One region of the Sphingobium wenxiniae genome, then DNA from elsewhere that is predicted to be linked to it. Evidence: riboswitches for the same ligand, from Rfam matches in the RefSeq annotation. Region 1 holds a riboswitch; each other region holds the start of a gene.
What was found. Region 1 has a riboswitch for cobalamin ahead of cobW (cobalamin biosynthesis protein CobW). Riboswitches for the same ligand answer to the same signal wherever they lie in the genome.

Region 1 (5,773 bases):
CGCGCTATTCCTGTTCACGATTGCAGGCATGAACCTTCTAATCCTGCGCTCCGTTTGGCGTACCTTCGCCCATGTCCGCACTGGCGGCGACTATGTCGAAGACGATCTCGATCTGCTGATGGGGTCGCGCGGATTGCTTGCAAGGCTGTTCAGGCCGATGTTCCGCCTGGTCAACAAAAGCTGGCACATGGCCCCGCTGGGATTTCTGTTCGGGCTCGGATTCGATACCGCCACCGAAGTCGCCATTCTGGGCATGTCGGCCAGCCAGGCCGCCAACGGCCTGTCGATCGGCACGATCTTGGTCCTGCCTGCGCTGTTCGCGGTCGGTATGGCGCTGATCGATACCGCTGACGGCGTGGTGATGCTGGGCGCTTATGAGTGGGCCTTCGTGAAACCGATCCGCAAGCTCTACTACAACATCACCATCACCCTGATCTCGGCCATCGTGGCAATCGTTATCGGCGGAATCGAGACGCTCGCCCTGATCGGCGACAAACTCGGATTGACGGGGTGGCCATGGAACCTTGCCGCGAAATTGGGAGAGAACTTCAACAGCCTCGGCTTCGCCATCATCGGCCTGTTCGTGCTCTGCTGGCTTGCAAGCTTCGCGATCTATCGCTGGAAGCGCTTCGACGAGATCGAGGTTGCGGTCGTTGCCTGACCGTGCCCGTGTGAATCGATGCATCATGCTTCGGTATGACAAGCAGGCTTGCACTGTCTCAATCGATCTCGATGTCCACATGCCGCTGGGACTTCGCGTACACTACGGTGAACGCGATGCAGCGATCCGGATGTTGATGAAGCGCTCTGCCGGAGCTTTCTTAAAGTCGAGCCTGAGCTGCGTTTTTGATCCGGCTTCACGAAAGGTTGCTGAAGCTCTCGCCGACGACATACGCGAACGCCTTTTCCGGATAGCGCACAAGCCCATCAGCCAACGGCAAGTGGAGAATATTCTCGGCATCACATCCCGCGAGCGGATACGGTGGGCCAAAGACGGACGCTTGCCGCGATCGGGGGTCTCCAGGATCAGAAAAGGCACAACCGAGATCTCGCTCTGGACTTATCCATGCGATGCGATCGAGCATCTGGCAGCCCACCCGGCAGAGATACGTCGGTGGCGCGAAGAAGATACAGCAACGACATCAATTGGCTTGGCTCCCATTTTCGGTTAGGGCGGGCGGCGAAGGGTCGGTTGATTCCGCCCTTCGATGATCGCGCCGGTGTCCCGAAAGGGACTTAATCGGGAATGCGGTGAGGAAGCTTGCTTCCAAATCCGCGGCTGTCCCTGCAACTGTAAGCGGATAGCGCGATGCACATGCTCCTGAATGCAGGAGCGGCCACTGGACAGCGTATGCACGCAGTCTGGGAAGGCGTGCATCAAGCTGTGACCCGCGAGCCAGGAGACCTGCCGGCGCACCGGTCGCTCTTGCCTGATCCAGGGGATGGTCACGGCACGGTAACTCTCCGTCTGAGCGACGAAGCTGTGCGGCTGGGGCTGCACGGGTTGCGTGGTCACGGGCGCCTTGTCGCGCCCGCCCGTCGTCGCGCTCCGACCGGATATGTCCGGCAAGCCCCCGCTTTTCTCGCTCCGGCGCGCGGGGAAGTTGACTGTGTCCGACCTGTCCAAGTCCGATGTTTCCAAGGTGCCGGTCACCATCGTTACCGGCTTTCTGGGCGCGGGGAAAACCACGCTCATCAGCCACTTGATCCGCAATGCGGGCCGCCGCAGGTTGGCGGTGGTGGTCAACGAATTCGGCACGCTGGGCGTGGATGGCGACATTCTCCAAGCCTGCGCCATTCCCGATTGCCCGGCTGAAAACATCATCGAACTGGCCAATGGCTGCATCTGCTGCACCGTGGCGGACGATTTCATTCCCACTGTCGAAAAGCTGCTCGCGCTCGATCCGCGCCCGGATCACATCCTGATCGAGACATCGGGCCTGGCGCTCCCCAAGCCGCTGCTCAAGGCGTTCGACTGGCCGGCGATCCGCAGCCGGATCACCGTCGATGGCGTGCTGGCCCTGGCCGATGCCGAGGCTGTCGCTGCCGGTCGGTTTGCACCCGACGTAGCCGCGCTGGATGCGCAGCGCGCCGCCGATCCGAGCGTCGATCATGAGACACCGCTGTCGGAGGTGTTCGAGGATCAACTGGCCTGCGCCGACATGGTTTTGCTCACCAAGGTCGATCTGGCCGGACCCGAAGGCGTGGCTGCCGCGCGCGCCGTAATCCTACGAGAAGCGCCGCGTCCGGTGCCGGTGATCGAACTCACCGAAGGCGTGGTCGATCCGCGTGTGATCCTGGGCCTCGGAGCCGCCGCCGAGGACGATATCGCCGCGCGCCCCTCGCACCACGACGGCGAAGACGAGCATGAGCACGAGGATTTCAACAGCACGGTGATCGCGCTCAGTGAGATCGCCGATCCGGCCGACCTCGTGGACCGGATCGAAACGCTGGCGCGCGATCACCGGATCCTGCGGGTGAAGGGCTATGCCGCCGTGACCGGCAAGCCGATGCGCCTGCTGGTGCAGGCCGTGGGTGCGCGGGTGCGTCATCACTACGATCGCCCGTGGCGGCCGGACGAGCCGCGTCGCACCACGCTGGTCGCCATCGCCGAGCATGACGCTATTGATCATGGCGTCCTGCGCGCGGTGCTGGAAGGCTGAACGCCGCCGATGCACGTCATCTTCCGCGAAACCCATGGGATGGAGGAAACTGCCGTCCCGCAGGATCTGGGGCAGCAGCCTGCGGATCTGGTGGTGCTGTCCTTTTCGGACAGCGACCTGGGAGCATTCGCGGCCGCATGGCACGGCGCGCGCGCAGTCAATGAAGATGTACCCTCGCTCAGGCTCGCCAATCTGTCGGCGCTCATGCATCCCTTGTCGGTCGATACTTATGTCGAGCGCACGCTGTCCGGCGCCAAGGCGATCCTGATCCGGCTGATCGGCGGCATGCCTTATTGGAGCTACGGACTGCAGCAGGTCGAGGCGTTGGCCCGCGAGCATCGGATCGCGCTGGCCGTCCTGCCTGGAGACGGTCGGCCCGACGAACGCCTGGATGCGGTATCGACCTTGCCCGTGCCTGTCCTGCGAGAGCTTGCGCGGCTGTGCGATACCGGCGGCGAGCGAGCGGCACGGGCGGCGCTGGTCGAACTGGCGCGGGCCGCGCGGCTGGTCGATTTGCCCGCGTCGGCCAGCGAAGCATTGCCGGAAGCGGGCGGCTGGCATCCCGAACATGGCGTCGTCTGCCCGGAAGCCTTCGCGCGCGATTCGGGCCGGCCCCTCGTATTGCTGGTATTCTATCGCTCCTACCTGGCGGCCCACGATCTGGACCCCTTCGCCGCCCTTCACGCCGCGTTCGAGCAGCGGGGGTTCGACACATTGTCGATTTTCGTCCCGTCGCTGAAGGCGCCTCTGGTGCGCGGCCAGGTCGATCATTGGGTCCGTGCCCTTGCTCCGGTCGCCATCATCAACGCCACCGCCTTCTCTGCCCGCGGCGATGGGATCGACACGCCGCTCGACGGCGCGGGCGTGCCCGTGTTCCAACTGGCGCTCGCCACATCGGGCCGCGCCGCCTGGGCAGGCGCAGCGCGTGGGCTGTCGCCCGCCGATCTCGCGATGCATGTCGTGTTGCCCGAACTGGATGGCCGCGTCTTTGCCGGTGTCGCCAGTTTCAAGGAAGCGGGGACGCGCGATCCCGCGCTGGAATTTTCCCGCAGCCTCCATCGCGCCGATCCGCAGCGGATCGAGGCGATCGTCGCCCGCGTGGCCGGCTGGACCGCGCTGGCCCGAAAGCCTCTTGGCGATCGGCGCGTGGCGCTTGCCCTCTCCACATATCCCGGCAAGGCCTACCAGATGGCCCATGCCGTGGGGCTGGACACTTTTGCCTCCACCGAGGCGATCCTGGCCGACCTTGCGCAGGCGGGATACCAGGTGCTTCCCCGCGCGGATTTGCCGACAGCGCTCCAGTGCGAGCACTTGCGCTGGCCTCTAGCCGACTATCGTAGGGCGCTGGCTGCCTTGCCCGAGGGGCTGCGCGCCGATCTTGCCGCTGCCTGGGGCGATCCGGAAAGCGATCCGGCGGTGTGGGACGGCGCATTCTGCTTTCCCGCGGTCGCGGCCGGCAAGGCCATCGTCGCCTTGCAGCCCGAGCGGGGTATCAGCGCCAGCCGCGCGGAGGATTATCACGACCTCTCGCGCTGTCCGCGCCATGCTTATGTCGCCTTCTACCTGTGGCTGCGCGAACAGGGCGTGGACGCATTGGTCCATATCGGCGCGCACGGCACGCTGGAGTGGCTGCCCGGCAAGGCGGTCGCCCTGTCGGATGCGTGCTGGCCGGAGGCGCTCGTGGGCGCCATGCCGGTGATCTACCCCTTCATCGTCAATGACCCGGGCGAGGCGGCGCAGGCCAAGCGCCGCATCGGCGCGGTCACCATCGGTCACGTCCCGCCACCCCTGACGCAGACCGGCAGCGGTGCGGGCCTTACCCGCATCGAGGCGCTGCTCGATGAATTTTCCAATGCCGATGGGCTGGATCCGGCCCGCCGCGACCGGCTCCAGGATGCCATTCGCGAGGAAGCGCGCGCGCTGGGCCTGGAGGCCGAGCTGGGCTTGGATAGCGCGACCACATTGGTCGAGGCGATCACGCGCATCGACCGCTTCGTCTGCGATGTGAAGGCCAGCCAGTTCGGCGACGGGCTGCATGTCTTTGGCCGGACTGAGCATGGCGCGGCGGAACGGGCCGGGTTGCTGGCGGCGCTGGACGGGAGGCGCGTGGCGCCCGGTCCTTCCGGTTCACCCTATCGCGGGCGCAGCGATGTGCTGCCGACGGGGCGTAACCTCTACACGATCGACCCGCGCGCGGTGCCGACCCGTGCCGCCTATGCGCAAGGGGTTTGCCTGGCGGAGGAACTGATCCGGCGGCACTTGCAGGATCATGGCGACTATCCGCGCGGGCTGCTGGTCGATCTCTGGGGCTCGGCAACGATGCGCACGGCGGGAGAGGAATTTGCCATGGCGCTGCACCTGCTGGGCGCCAAACCGCTGTGGGACATGGCGTCCGAACGGGTGATAGGGATCGAGATCCTGCCGCTCGCCCTGCTGGACCGACCGCGCATTGACGTAACTCTGCGCGTTTCCGGACTGTTCCGCGACGCCTTTCCGACCTTGCCGGCGCTGTTCGGGCAGGCGGTGCGGGCGCTAGGCGCGCGGGACGAACCGGCGGACTGGAATCCCTTCGCGGGCAAGCCCGTGGCCCCGCGCGTCTATGGCCCACGACCTGGCCGCTACGGCCTGGGAATGGGCGATACGGCCGAAGTCTATACCGACGATGCCCGGCGCGCTGCCGGAGAAGCATGGCTGGCGGCATCGGACCATGCGCTGGACACGATCTGCGATCCGGCCGGCGCCCCTGCCGACTCCGACGCAGACACTGGGGGCCTGCGCCAGCGTGTGGTGGCGGCCGATGCCTTCGTCCATCTTCAGGACCTGCCCGAAACCGATCTGCTGCTGGCCGCCGACTATGCCGCGCACGAGGCGGGCTTTGCCGCCGCCAAGATGCTCGCGGGCGGCACGGCGGCGCTCTATCACCTCGACAATCGCGATCCGGTCAGTCCTGTGGCTCGCACCCTTGCCGAAGAGATTGCCCGCGTCGTTCGCGCCCGCGCCGCGCATCCAGGCTGGGTTGCCGGCATGATGCGCCACGGCTTTCGCGGGGCTGCCGAACTGGCGGCCACGCTCGATCATATGGGCATGTTCGCGCATCTATCGGACAGCGT
Region 2 (5,773 bases), 470 kb from region 1:
AAGGCGACAGCGCGGGTGAAGAGGCGGCCGTCCACCTCGGGCAGCGCGACATTCATGGCGAGATCGCGGGGCCCCAAACCCCGGGGACTGTCGGCCCAATTGCCTTGCTCCACACCGGCGAACACCGTTTGGAGGATAGGGCAGTCGGCATCTTCGAGGATGCCTGCGACACGACTTTCGCCGGGCGACGAGGCCGCGAAAGAGGTTGCGTTCACAATGATGTCGGGCTTTATCGCCGCGATAAGGCCCCGCAGCCAGTCGATCGCGAAGGGTTCGCGCAGTGCCCGGACATGGACCGCAAGGACGTTCAGCCCCCGGCTCGCCAGCGCGGCCACCAGGGCATCGACGGCATCGAGCGTGCCCGCCATCATCAGCGCACGATAGAAGCAGAGCAACGCCACCGGCCGTCCGTCGGTCCAGCCCGCCCGCACATCGTCCAGCGTCGGACGTTCGACACCCGCAAGATAAAGCCCTGCGTCGGCAACGGGCACGGGATCATCGGGCGGACCGATGTCGCGGCCGATCAGCCGCGCGGCATGGCGCAGGAAGCTGACGGCATTGGCGACGCCGCCCTGGCGCAGATAATCCCGCAGTCTTTCGCTGACCTCCCGGGGCACCGTGGAGGCGGCATCGAGTGACGGATCGGGTTCGCGCCCATCGGCGATGGCGGCAAAGGCGATCCCTTTCTCACGCGCGACCCGTGCGATCTCGTCGACGCCATAGGGCCAGTAAGCCTTGCCTCCCAACAGGACGACGCACAGGAAGCGGGCGTGGGCGATCACCTTTTCGACATAGAGATCGACCGAATAGGGATGCTTGAGCTGCAACAGGTTGGCGAGCCGGATCGACGGCGCCTCGTCACCGAGCATGGACGCCGCCTTGGCGAAGCAGGCCAGTTCGCTGTCCGCCACCGTCAGGACTATGATCTCGCCGGGCGATTGCCCAAGGTCGATCGCCTCATCGCCATTGGAGACGGTTCCCGGCGTGGCGGCCAGCAGGTGCATCAGAGGAGCACCGCCGCCAGAGCGTTTTCGATGGCGGCTTGGTCGAGGCCCTTCTGGCCGATCACGACCAACTGTGAAATGCGCGCCTCTTCCGGCTTCCACGCGCGGTCGAAATGGTGCTGAATACGCGGGCCTACCGCCTGGATCACCATCCGTGCCGGACGGCCTTCAATCGCGATAATGCCCTTGACGCGCAGGATGTCGTGAGCTGCGATCAGGGGCGTCATGGCCGCGAGAAGCGGATCGATGCTGGCGACCTCGCCGCCCCTGACGACGAAGCTATCGAAATCGTCATGATCGTGGTCCGGCTCGGCATCGTGATGCGATGGACGGGCCTCCAGATCATTCTCGGCGCCAGCGAACAGTCCGAGCAATATGCTGGCATCGACCGCGCCATGATCGGCCCGCACGATCTTCACGCCGTCGCGGGTGTCGCACGATATATCGCTCTCGATCCGGCTCAGCGTATCGTCATCGACCAGGTCGGACTTGTTGAGAATGACGAGATCGGCGCAGGCGAGTTGATCCTCGTACAGTTCCTCCAGCGGGCTGTCATGATCGAGTGACGGATCGGCAGCGCGGGCGAGGGCCAGTGCCGTTTCGTCGGTCGCGAACCGGCCGGCGGCGACGGCATCGGCGTCGATGAGCGCCACCACGCCGTCCACGGTCGCGCGAGTTCGGATGTCGGGCCATTGGAAAGCCTTCACCAGCGGCTTGGGCAATGCGAGACCCGATGTTTCGATGATGATATGTTCGGGCGGGCTGGGCCGGTCGAGCAGCTTTTGCATGGTCGGAAGAAAATCGTCGGCGACGGTGCAGCAGATGCAGCCATTGGCCAGCTCTACAATGTCATCCTCCGGGCAGGCTTCCTCATTGCAGCCGCGCAGCAATTCGCCATCGACCCCGACATCGCCAAACTCATTGACGATCAGCGCCAGCCTGCGGCCCTTCGCATTCTGGAGGAGATGGTGGATGAGCGTGGTCTTGCCCGCGCCCAGAAAACCGGTGATGACCGTGGTGGGTATCTTGCTCAAGCATTCGCTCCTTGTTGGATGGGGGCATGGGTGACGGTGGATTTGCCGCTCGCGTCTCCTCCTGCCGCGCTCGGCCCGGGAATTGCGCCCGGCCTTGCGAACGCCATCCCTGTGACAAAGGTTACCGCAGCGGGAAGTGGCGGGACGCCGCTGCCCCGCAATAAGCGGGACCAGCGATGGAGGAAGAGAAACGAGCGGAGCATTGCAGCGTTAGAAACTCAGGCCGTAACTGACCCGGAGCGTCCGGGGCACGCCGCGCAGGAAATAAAGAAAGCGCCCGCCCGCATCGGCGGGAGCCGATCCCAAACCGCGCGTCGCATATTCTTTGCCGGTGGCGTTTTCCACATTCACGCCGAAGCGATGCCGCCGCGCCGCGCCGTCGACATAAAGATGCGCGCCGATGTCGAGGGTCGCGTAATTGCCATAGTTCTGGCGCGGGAAGCCAAAGGGCGAGGAATAGGCGTCGCCGACCCAGTTCACCGCGACATTGGCGCCGAAGGGCAGGTCTTCCGGCGCATAGGCAATAGCGCCCTTGGCATATTGCCGGGGCGTTCTGTCGCGCTGGGTTGTCGAATCTCCGTCGCGAGCCCGGGTATAGGTATAGCTCGCATTGATATGCCAGGTCTGCGCCAGCGTCGCGTCGATCTGGAACTCGGCGCCGCGCACCTTCACGCGGGTATCGACATTGATGAACGTGCCATTGGGAAAGGCTGGATCACCATAATATGTGTCGATGAGGTTCGTGATCCTGCGCTGGAAATAGGTCGTCTTCCAGTAGAGCGCACCACCCGCCAGCGGAAAAACTCCACCTACGGTCAGATTGATGTTCAGGCTCTGCTCCGGCCTCAGGTTCGGATTGCCGATCTCACAGCACGGGTCGATGCCATAGAGCGACGATGCATCAGGCAGGATGAAGGATGTGCCGCCAATGCCCTCGACATAGAGGGTGTCGCTGATGTCGAAACGGCCGCTGACGTTCCAGATCGTCTTCTTCGCACCGCCGCTTTCATTATAGCGCGCTCCAGCCGCGATCCGGCCTCGGTCACTGATTTCATCGGTGGTACGGACCTGAAGGATGCCGGCATGCACCTGTTCGCTGGTCTTGCCGATCAGCAACACGTCGTCGCGGCCGTTGAAATTCTGGAAATCATAGCCGATCAGATATTCAAGGCCGCGATGCGGATGCAGTTTTACGACCGCGCTGCCGCCATAGTCCTGATAGCCCCAGAAGGTGCCAGCCGGATAAACCACGATCGGCGGCCCGGCTGGAATGGGATTGAGTATCTGGACATAGGCCGTTTTCCAGTCGTGAAAATAGCCCTTGAGGAAGAACTGGATCGTGTCGCTTCCGGTATAATCGAGGCGAGCGCTCGCAATCTCTTCATTGCGGTCGTTGCGGCTTGTGTTGACGCGCGAGGCGCTCAGATTGTCGAGTTTCGCTTCCGTGTGCTGATATTGCAGGTTGAGACGCAGGTCTGGCGTGAAATCGAACTGATATTTGCCGCCTACCGACCACAGGCGATAGCCGCGCTTCCGGTCGGTCGCGCTGGGCTGCATGACGCTGTAGGGGCGATACCCTTCCGCCTGGTTGCGGGAGGCATAGACCACGAACTTGTGATCGCCGATGCTGCCCCGCGCATAGCCGTCGAGATTGACGCCGGAGCGACTGTCGACGCTGCCATTCACCTGTCCGTTGAAGGCATCGGTGAAGCCGCGCGTCACGACATTGATGACGCCAGCCGCCGCCTGCGTGCCGTAGAAGAGGCTCTCGCCACCCTTCAGCACCTCGATGCGCTCGATCATGCTGGCGGGCAGCGTGTCGTTGGGCGAGGTGCTGCCATAAAGCCGGTTGTTCAGGCGGATGCCGTCGGCCGTCCACAGCACGTCCTGCGTGCGCGACCCCTGGAGTGAGATATCGACATAGCTGAACGGCCCGGAACCCGGCATGATATAGAGACCCGGCACCGTCTGCAGCGCGCGCGCAACATCGACATATCCGCCGTCGCGCACCTGCTTGTCCGTAACAGTCTCGATATCGCTGCCATAGCGGGACAGTTGCTGGGGCAGCAGCTCTTCCAGGCTCTTGCCAATAACGACGATGCCGCCCGCATCGTCGCTGGTTTCGGCCTGCGCCAGTGTCGCGGTGAAAGAAAGAACCGCGGCAAAAGCCAGCCGCGATAGGATGATATCATTCAAGACAGTCCCCCGTCGGCGTCCAATCGACGTTGGACAGGGGCGTGCCGTTCACGAACGGTCGGCACGCGCGGCGACCGGACGCCAATGGGCGGCCGACGCACGTCTCCGATGCGGCCCCTGCCGCGCGTTCGTCGCTCAGACGGAGTTCACCGTGCCACGGCCATCCCCTGGGCCAGGGCAAGAGCGACCAGACGCCGGCAGGTCTCCTGGCTCATGGGTCATCGCTTGATGCACGGCCTTCCCAGGCCTCGCATGACTTAGCGTCCGGCCCAGTGGCTGGCGGTTCGAGTCGTTAGCCCGTCCGCACATGTACATCGCACTCGCCACTTACAGTTGCAGGGACAGCCGCGGCATTGGATGGATGTATCCATCCGCACCGCATTCCCTTTTAAGGCCTCTCACAAGGCCACCAGCGCGATCATTGTCCCCGATTCCAGCCGGAGCCTTCCGCAAGGACGCGCAGCCAATATGCCAGATGCAGGCGGATCGCAAGCGCCACGGATACGGACAGTCAAAGGGGACGGAGCGCCTGAAGCCGCCAGCCACGGTTGAACGACAGGGTGACACTGGAAAGCGGCGCGATATCTATTCGCAATAATGCCTGCTGCGGCAGGTCGAGCGCAACGCCGATCGCGACCCTGATGACCATGGGATGGGTGATCGCGAGCACATCTCCGTCGATGCCATCCATCCATACCCCGACCCTCGACAAAAGCACTGCCATCGTTTCGCCGCCCGGCACGCCCGGTGCCGGATCGGCAAGCCAGCGAGCGAAGGCGCCTGGATCACGCGCGTGAATGTCCGCGAAGCTGCGTCCTGCCCAGTCGCCATGATCGATGTCCCGCAGTGCCGGCTCGACCTGCGCGGCCACTCCCAAAAGATCGGCCGTCTGTTGCGCCGCAGCCATCGGACTCGTGACGATAGTTCTGGGGGTTGGGCGGGGCAGGCGCAATCCAGCGGTCGCACGCGATCCTCCTTCATCGACGGCTTCGCCGGGCGCCGGAAAACCGCCTTCGCGCATAGATGGCGTCGCCGCGTGGCAGAGCAGGTTCAGGCGCTTGATCAGTCGATCCTCCCGGGGGACGTTGACGCTGCGCCCGGTTCCATCCTATGTCGTGCGGGCAAGGTCGAGGAAGAAGCCGGTGAGATTCCGGCACGGTCGCGCCACTGTTATCGTCCGTTGCCCATCTCTGTCGAGAGGGGGCGGGTGAAAGTCAGACCTTCCTCGGGCGAACGGACACCGGCGGGACGCGAAAATCCCGAAAGGAGCATCATCATGGCCACCACGACGCTATTTGCCGAAGACATCTTCATCCCCCTGCAGGGCGGCAGCACCATACCACTGCGCGAAATCCTGCCCTGGGCGATATTCGGTACGCTGCTGGCGCTGATCTTCCTCTATTTCGTCAGCACCGAACAAGGCGCCTTTTCGTTGTTCAAGGGCATGTATGTGCACGAATTCGTGCATGACGGTCGGCATCTTTTGGGCTTTCCCTGCCACTAGAGCGGTTTGCGATCCGACTGCATCAGATCGGCCGC
Region 3 (5,773 bases), 1.8 Mb from region 1:
CGCGACCAAGCTCATTGAGGAACTGAAGACCAGCGGTAAGGGCACGGAAGGGAAAAAGCCGTTCTTCGCCTATCTTGCGTTCACCGCACCGCACTGGCCATTGCAGGCGCCCAAGGAAGACATCGCCAAATATCGCGGCCGTTATGATGCAGGCTTCGAAGTGCTGCGCGCGCAACGGTTGAAGCGGCAAGCAGAGTTGGGTCTGCTAGATCCGGCAGTGGCCGCGCATGAGCCTGTGCTGCGTAAAGGCGGATGGGATTCCCTGACGGCCGAGCAGAAGCGCGTGGCATCGCGCGATATGGAAATCTATGCGGCGATGGTCGACCGGCTGGACCAGAATGTCGGACGGGTCATCGCGGAGCTGAAACGCACCGGCCAGTATGACAATACCGTCATCCTGTTCCTGGCGGACAATGGCGCGGAAGGGATGGACCTGACCGCGACGGAAATGGCGGGGATCGGCAAGCTGGCGGCCGGAGCCGATAACAGCTTCGACAATCGCGGCGCGGCGACCAGCTATGTCGGCTACGGTCCCGGCTGGGCGCAGGCGGGAACAGCGCCCTCCTGGCTGGTGAAAGCCTATGCCGCGGAAGGCGGCACGCGCACGGTTTCGTTCATCAACTACAAGGGGTTCAAGCGCCAGGGCATCGCCAACGCTTTCCTCTCTGTCGCGGATGTGGTGCCCACCTTTCTGAACCTTGCCCATGTTCCCGATCCACAGGGCAGCTTCGCCGGACGGCAGGTGGAGCCGATACGCGGCAAGAGCTGGGTGCCCTATCTGAGCGAAACGGCCGACCGGGTCTATGCGCCGGGCGACAGCATCGGGACCGAACTGTTCGGCTCGCGCGCGCTGCGGCAGGGCGACTGGAAAATCACCGACATCGGCGATGGAGAGTGGCGGCTGTTCAATCTGGCCGAAGATCCCGGTGAAACGCATGACCTGTCGCTGGAACATCCCGACCGCAAACGGCAACTGATCGCGGCCTGGGATGCCTATGCGAAGGATGTCGGCGTTATCCTGCCCGATCAACGGATCTATCAACCATGAGTATCGCGCATAGACTTGGCCCGGCCGCCTTATTGGCGCTGCTGCCCCTTTCGACAGCGGCCATCGACCAGCCAGCCTATGGCACGCAGTGCGCTACCCAGAGCGACGACATGGCGTGGGTGCCAGCGGGCAAGGCGCAGATCGGGGATGACCGGGGCTACCCAGAGGAACGCCCCGCCTATGAAGCGAACGTGCCCGGTTTCTGGATCGACCGGCACGAAGTCACCAACGCCCAATTCGCCCGCTTCGTTCTGGAAACGGGCTATCGAACCGTCGCCGAGGGGTTGGGGGATTCTATTGTCTTCCAACCGCCCGGCCCGGGCGAACGGCCGGTCGCGCCCCAGCAATGGTGGCGGATTGTCAAAGGCGCCGACTGGAGGCATCCCGAAGGACCGGGAAGTGACCTTGCCGGACGGAACGACTATCCGGTGGTGCAGGTCGCCTATGCCGATGCAATCGCCTATGCCCGCTGGGCGGGACGCTCGCTTCCCACCGAAGAGCAGTTCGAACGCGCGGCCAATGGCGGACAGTCAAGCGGATGGGAACAGCCCGGCCCCGAAGCCGCCAATAGCTGGCAGGGCGAATTTCCGGCCTCCAACACCGGCCTCGACGGGCATCGCGGCCTCGCGCCGGTCGGATGCTACCGGGCCAACGGTTTCGGCCTGCGGGATATGATCGGCAATGCATGGGAATGGACGCAAAGCTGGTATCTGCCGAGCCATCAACCCGTGCTGATTGGTGAAGGCGCGCCGGGAAATCCCAGCTTCGACTCCGACCAGCCCGACGCCCGCGTTCGGGTCATAAAGGGCGGTTCCTTTCTGTGTGCGCCCAATTATTGCGCCCGCTACCGCCCCGCTGCCCGCCACGCGCAGGACGAGCTTTCCGCCGCGTCGCATCTGGGCTTCCGCACGGTCGATCTCAAGCGCGCCGCCCCGGCTGGATAACAAGGGGTCGGTTCTCGAGCGAGAGCCTCGATTGACGCGGGAGCCTAACTTTCCTATTTCGCGCCGCGCGACAGGTTCCCCAAAAGGGATATACGGGAATGAGGTGAGGAACCTCAGCTGCCCCTGCAACTGTGAGCGGATAGCCGCGCGCCACTAGCCATTGGGATCACAGGATTCTGAGAAGGCGGCGCATCCGGCCCTGACCCGCAAGCCAGGAGACCGGCCCGCCGCTGTCGTTCTTCGTGCGGACAGGGTGTGCCGGGCGAACGGGATCACCCCCGCGTAGCGACAGTCCAGACCGCCAGGTGGCGGACATGTCGTGGCCGAAAAGCCCGCCCTGTCCGCCGCAGGGACGTCTTCTGCTGCGGAAGGTTCACGATGAAATCCAGAAGCCCGATCATCATCCCGTCACAACATATGGGGAAACAGGGCCGCTGCCTCCCCCGACTTGCAGGATTGCAGTCTTGAAAAGCCTCATCATCGCGGTGCAATTCCTGACGAGGCTGCCCGCACCCCACATCGCTGTCACGCCGAATGAATTCGCATCGGCCATGCGGTGGTTCCCCGCAGTTGGCCTGCTATTGGGTTCGATCCTCGCGCTGGGCGCTTGGGCAGGCAGCCTGATCGATCCATGGATCGGGGCGCTTTCCGGATTGCTTCTGTGGACCATGGTGACGGGCGGGCTCCATCTGGATGGACTGGCCGACATCGTCGATGCGCGTGGCGCGGCGCATGGAGATCGCGACAGGATGCTGGCGGTCCTGGGCGATCCTCATATCGGCAGTTTCGGCGTCATCGCCATAGGCCTTTTGCTGCTGAGCAAACTGGTGCTGATCCACGCTCTTTTGCAGCAAGCTAGCGTCATTAACTTGATGACACTTATCTGCATTCCCTTCATCGCCCGCATCGGGCCCCTGATCTGGACGACTTGGTTGCCTCCCCTTCACGAGGGCCTGGCATCCCGATTTCGCGGAGCCATTCGCCCGTTCGATATATTCGCATGGTCAAGCGTGGCGCTGTTGGCATCCCTTCGCTTCCCCGTCCTGCTCGCCGGCGCCGTCTTCATCCCGCTCTGGGGTTGCTGGATCAAGCGCCAGATCGGAGGTATTTCCGGCGATGGCCATGGCGCCGGCATCGAATTGATTGAAACCGCGCTTCTGATGACCCTGATCGTGGGATCGAAACTGTCATGAAGAATCGATGGACATGGCATGGCGGCGGCCTGGCCGCGGCGCGAGCGCGGTTCGGCGAAGGTCGCCAGCCATGGATCGATCTGTCGACCGGCATCAATCCCCATGCATGGCCAGTTCCGGACGATATGGAGATCGATTGGCGCCGCCTTCCTTGCGAAGCCAACCTGCGGGAGATGGAAAGAACCGCCGCACTCTATTTCGGCGTGGACCCCAGGCATCTTTGCGCGCTTCCCGGAACCGAAACGGGCCTGCGTATCGTGAGCAGCCTGCTCGGCCCGGAAGCGCAATATCTCGCCCCCACCTACCGCACGCATGAAGAGATGTTTCCAGTATCGTCCGCCGTTTCGTCGGCCTCACCGTCCAATCCCGAAAGCGGCGTCCTCATCCTTGCCAATCCCAACAATCCTGATGGGCGCCACTGGACGCGCGATGCGCTGCTCGCCCTTGCAGACAATCGCGCAGAAGAGGGATGGCTGATCGTCGACGAAGCCTTCGCCGACAGCGATCCGACGCACAGTCTGGCCCCCGACATTGCCGACCATCGTCGATTGCTGATCTTTCGATCCTTCGGCAAATTCTTTGGGCTGGCAGGCCTACGGCTGGGGTTCCTGCTAGGGCCCGAAGCCATCGTCGATCAGATGCGACGAAAGCTTGGTGCGTGGCCCATTTCCGCGGCAGCCATCGCCATTGGCGCGGCCGCTTATGCCGATCATGAGTGGATTGCCGCAACGCGGAATCGCCTGCGCCGCGAAAGGCTGCGGCTGGACGAAATATTGATCGGCTGCGGCTATCGGCCGATGGGCGCATGTCCTCTTTTCACGCTGATCGCGACGGACGATGCGATGGCATTATTTGAGCGCCTTGCACAGCGGGCGATCCTGACGCGGCCCTTCGATCATAATCCGCGCTGGCTCAGGATCGGGCTGCCGGAATCGAACGAGGCGCTGAGCCGCCTGCAAAGGGCGCTTCTCCTTGACTGATCCGGTCGCCATCGCCGCCCTTGCCCTTGATGCGGCGCTCGGTTGGCCACGCGCCCTTTATGTCCGGATCGGTCATCCCATCGGCATCTTCGCCCGGATCATAAGCGCGTGCGAACGCCGATGGAACCGCCCCCAATGGAGCAATGGAGCACGCCGCCTAGCTGGCATCGGGACTTTGGCCATATTGCTGGTCATTGTGATCGGCGGCGGTCTGCTGCTGGAGTATCTCGCATCTCACTGGCTTGGTTCTTACGGCTGGCTCGCCATTGCACTTCTGGCATGGCCCGCTCTGGCGCAACGAAGCCTGTTCGAACATGTTCACCCGGTCGCCCGCTATCTTGAAAAAGGCGATGCCGAAAAGGCGCGGCGCGCGGTTTCGATGATCGTGGGAAGGGACACGCAGGCGCTGGATGAACCGGCCATCGCCCGCGCCGCGATAGAAAGCCTGTCGGAAAGTTTCTGCGACGGGATAGCGGCGCCGCTATTCTGGCTGCTTGTCGGGGGCCTGCCGGGCATCTGGGCATATAAGGCGATCAACACCGCCGACAGCCTGATCGGTCATAAGGAAGAAAAATGGCACGCCTTTGGCGGGGCCGCCGCGCGAACCGACGATCTTGTGAATTTCGTCCCCGCCCGAATAGCAGGCGCGCTGATTTGCATGGCTGGCGGTGGCGGGTGGCGGATCATGCTGCGTGATGCAGGCAAACATGCATCCCCCAATGCAGGCTGGACCGAAGCCGCCATGGCGGGGGCACTGGGGCTGAGACTGGCCGGACCGCTAAGCTATGATGGCATTTCGCATGACAAGCCATGGATCGGCGACGGCGACGAGCGAGCCGCCCCTCTCGACATCGATCATGCCCTGAAGGTTTATCTGCGGGCCTGCGCGATACTCTGGGTTTTGGCCGCCATCATCCAATGGCGTTTCTGAAATCGCGCAGTTTTGCAATCGGCGACACATTCCTCGCCACCGGCCGAGCTAAAACCGGTTAATAGGAACGCCCGACCAGAACCCGCTGCACCGCAGGCTGGCCGGTAAAGATACAGACGCCATCGGCCGCTTCGGCATCCATCGGCACATTACGCAGAGTCAGCTTCTCGCCCTTCAGCCACTCGACGACTTTATCAAGTGCTGCGCCGGTCGGCTTGCTCCATTGCACCAATGCCCATCCTGGCTTGGAACTGACTGCAAAAAGGGCCTTCAGATCCTCCAGCGAAGCGATGCTTTTATCGATATTGCCGTGCAATCGGGCATTCGCGTCGGCAAACAGCGCCTGCTGAATGCCTTCCAGCATTGCCGTCGCCTGCGTGAGGAAATCGTTCTTCGCAACAATCTGGCTGTCGAGCTTCCCATCTTCCCGATAAAGCCTGTCGCGGCGCAAGACCGACACATTTCCACCGGCGACGTCACGACCACCGACCTCTATTACGATCGGAGCCCCCTTCTTCACCCAGCCCCAACGCTTGTTGGCCGCCTTGGCGGGTCGCCTGTCCAGCAATGCGCGGACGGGTTCACGAAACACGTCCTGTTCGTTGAGTTCGCTGACCAGAGCCGCGCAATAATCGAGAATGGCCGCATCCTCTTCCGTATCGCGCAGCATCGGCACC

Region 2: linked by a shared signal. The riboswitch ahead of ATN00_RS02400 (TonB-dependent receptor plug domain-containing protein) and the one ahead of cobW (cobalamin biosynthesis protein CobW) in region 1 are both predicted to bind cobalamin.
Region 3: linked by a shared signal. The riboswitch ahead of ATN00_RS13260 (adenosylcobinamide-GDP ribazoletransferase) and the one ahead of cobW (cobalamin biosynthesis protein CobW) in region 1 are both predicted to bind cobalamin.

The regions. Positions count from the first base shown of each region.
Region 1 is NZ_CP013264.1:922,076-927,848, forward strand. It holds gene ATN00_RS04685 (HoxN/HupN/NixA family nickel/cobalt transporter) at 1-661, shown strand, start outside; cobalamin riboswitch at 1,202-1,427, shown strand; gene cobW (cobalamin biosynthesis protein CobW) at 1,611-2,663, shown strand; gene cobN (cobaltochelatase subunit CobN) at 2,673-5,773, shown strand, end outside.
Region 2 is NZ_CP013264.1:456,782-462,554, forward strand. It holds gene cobN (cobaltochelatase subunit CobN) at 1-1,004, opposite strand, end outside; gene cobW (cobalamin biosynthesis protein CobW) at 1,004-2,038, opposite strand; gene ATN00_RS02400 (TonB-dependent receptor plug domain-containing protein) at 2,249-4,234, opposite strand; cobalamin riboswitch at 4,414-4,661, opposite strand; gene ATN00_RS22740 (histidine phosphatase family protein) at 4,746-5,255, opposite strand; gene ATN00_RS02405 (CbtB domain-containing protein) at 5,511-5,738, shown strand.
Region 3 is NZ_CP013264.1:2,684,074-2,689,846, reverse strand. It holds gene ATN00_RS13270 (arylsulfatase) at 1-1,048, shown strand, start outside; gene ATN00_RS13265 (formylglycine-generating enzyme family protein) at 1,045-1,992, shown strand; cobalamin riboswitch at 2,048-2,234, shown strand; gene ATN00_RS13260 (adenosylcobinamide-GDP ribazoletransferase) at 2,457-3,185, shown strand; gene cobD (threonine-phosphate decarboxylase CobD) at 3,182-4,165, shown strand; gene cbiB (adenosylcobinamide-phosphate synthase CbiB) at 4,158-5,096, shown strand; gene proS (proline--tRNA ligase) at 5,155-5,773, opposite strand, start outside.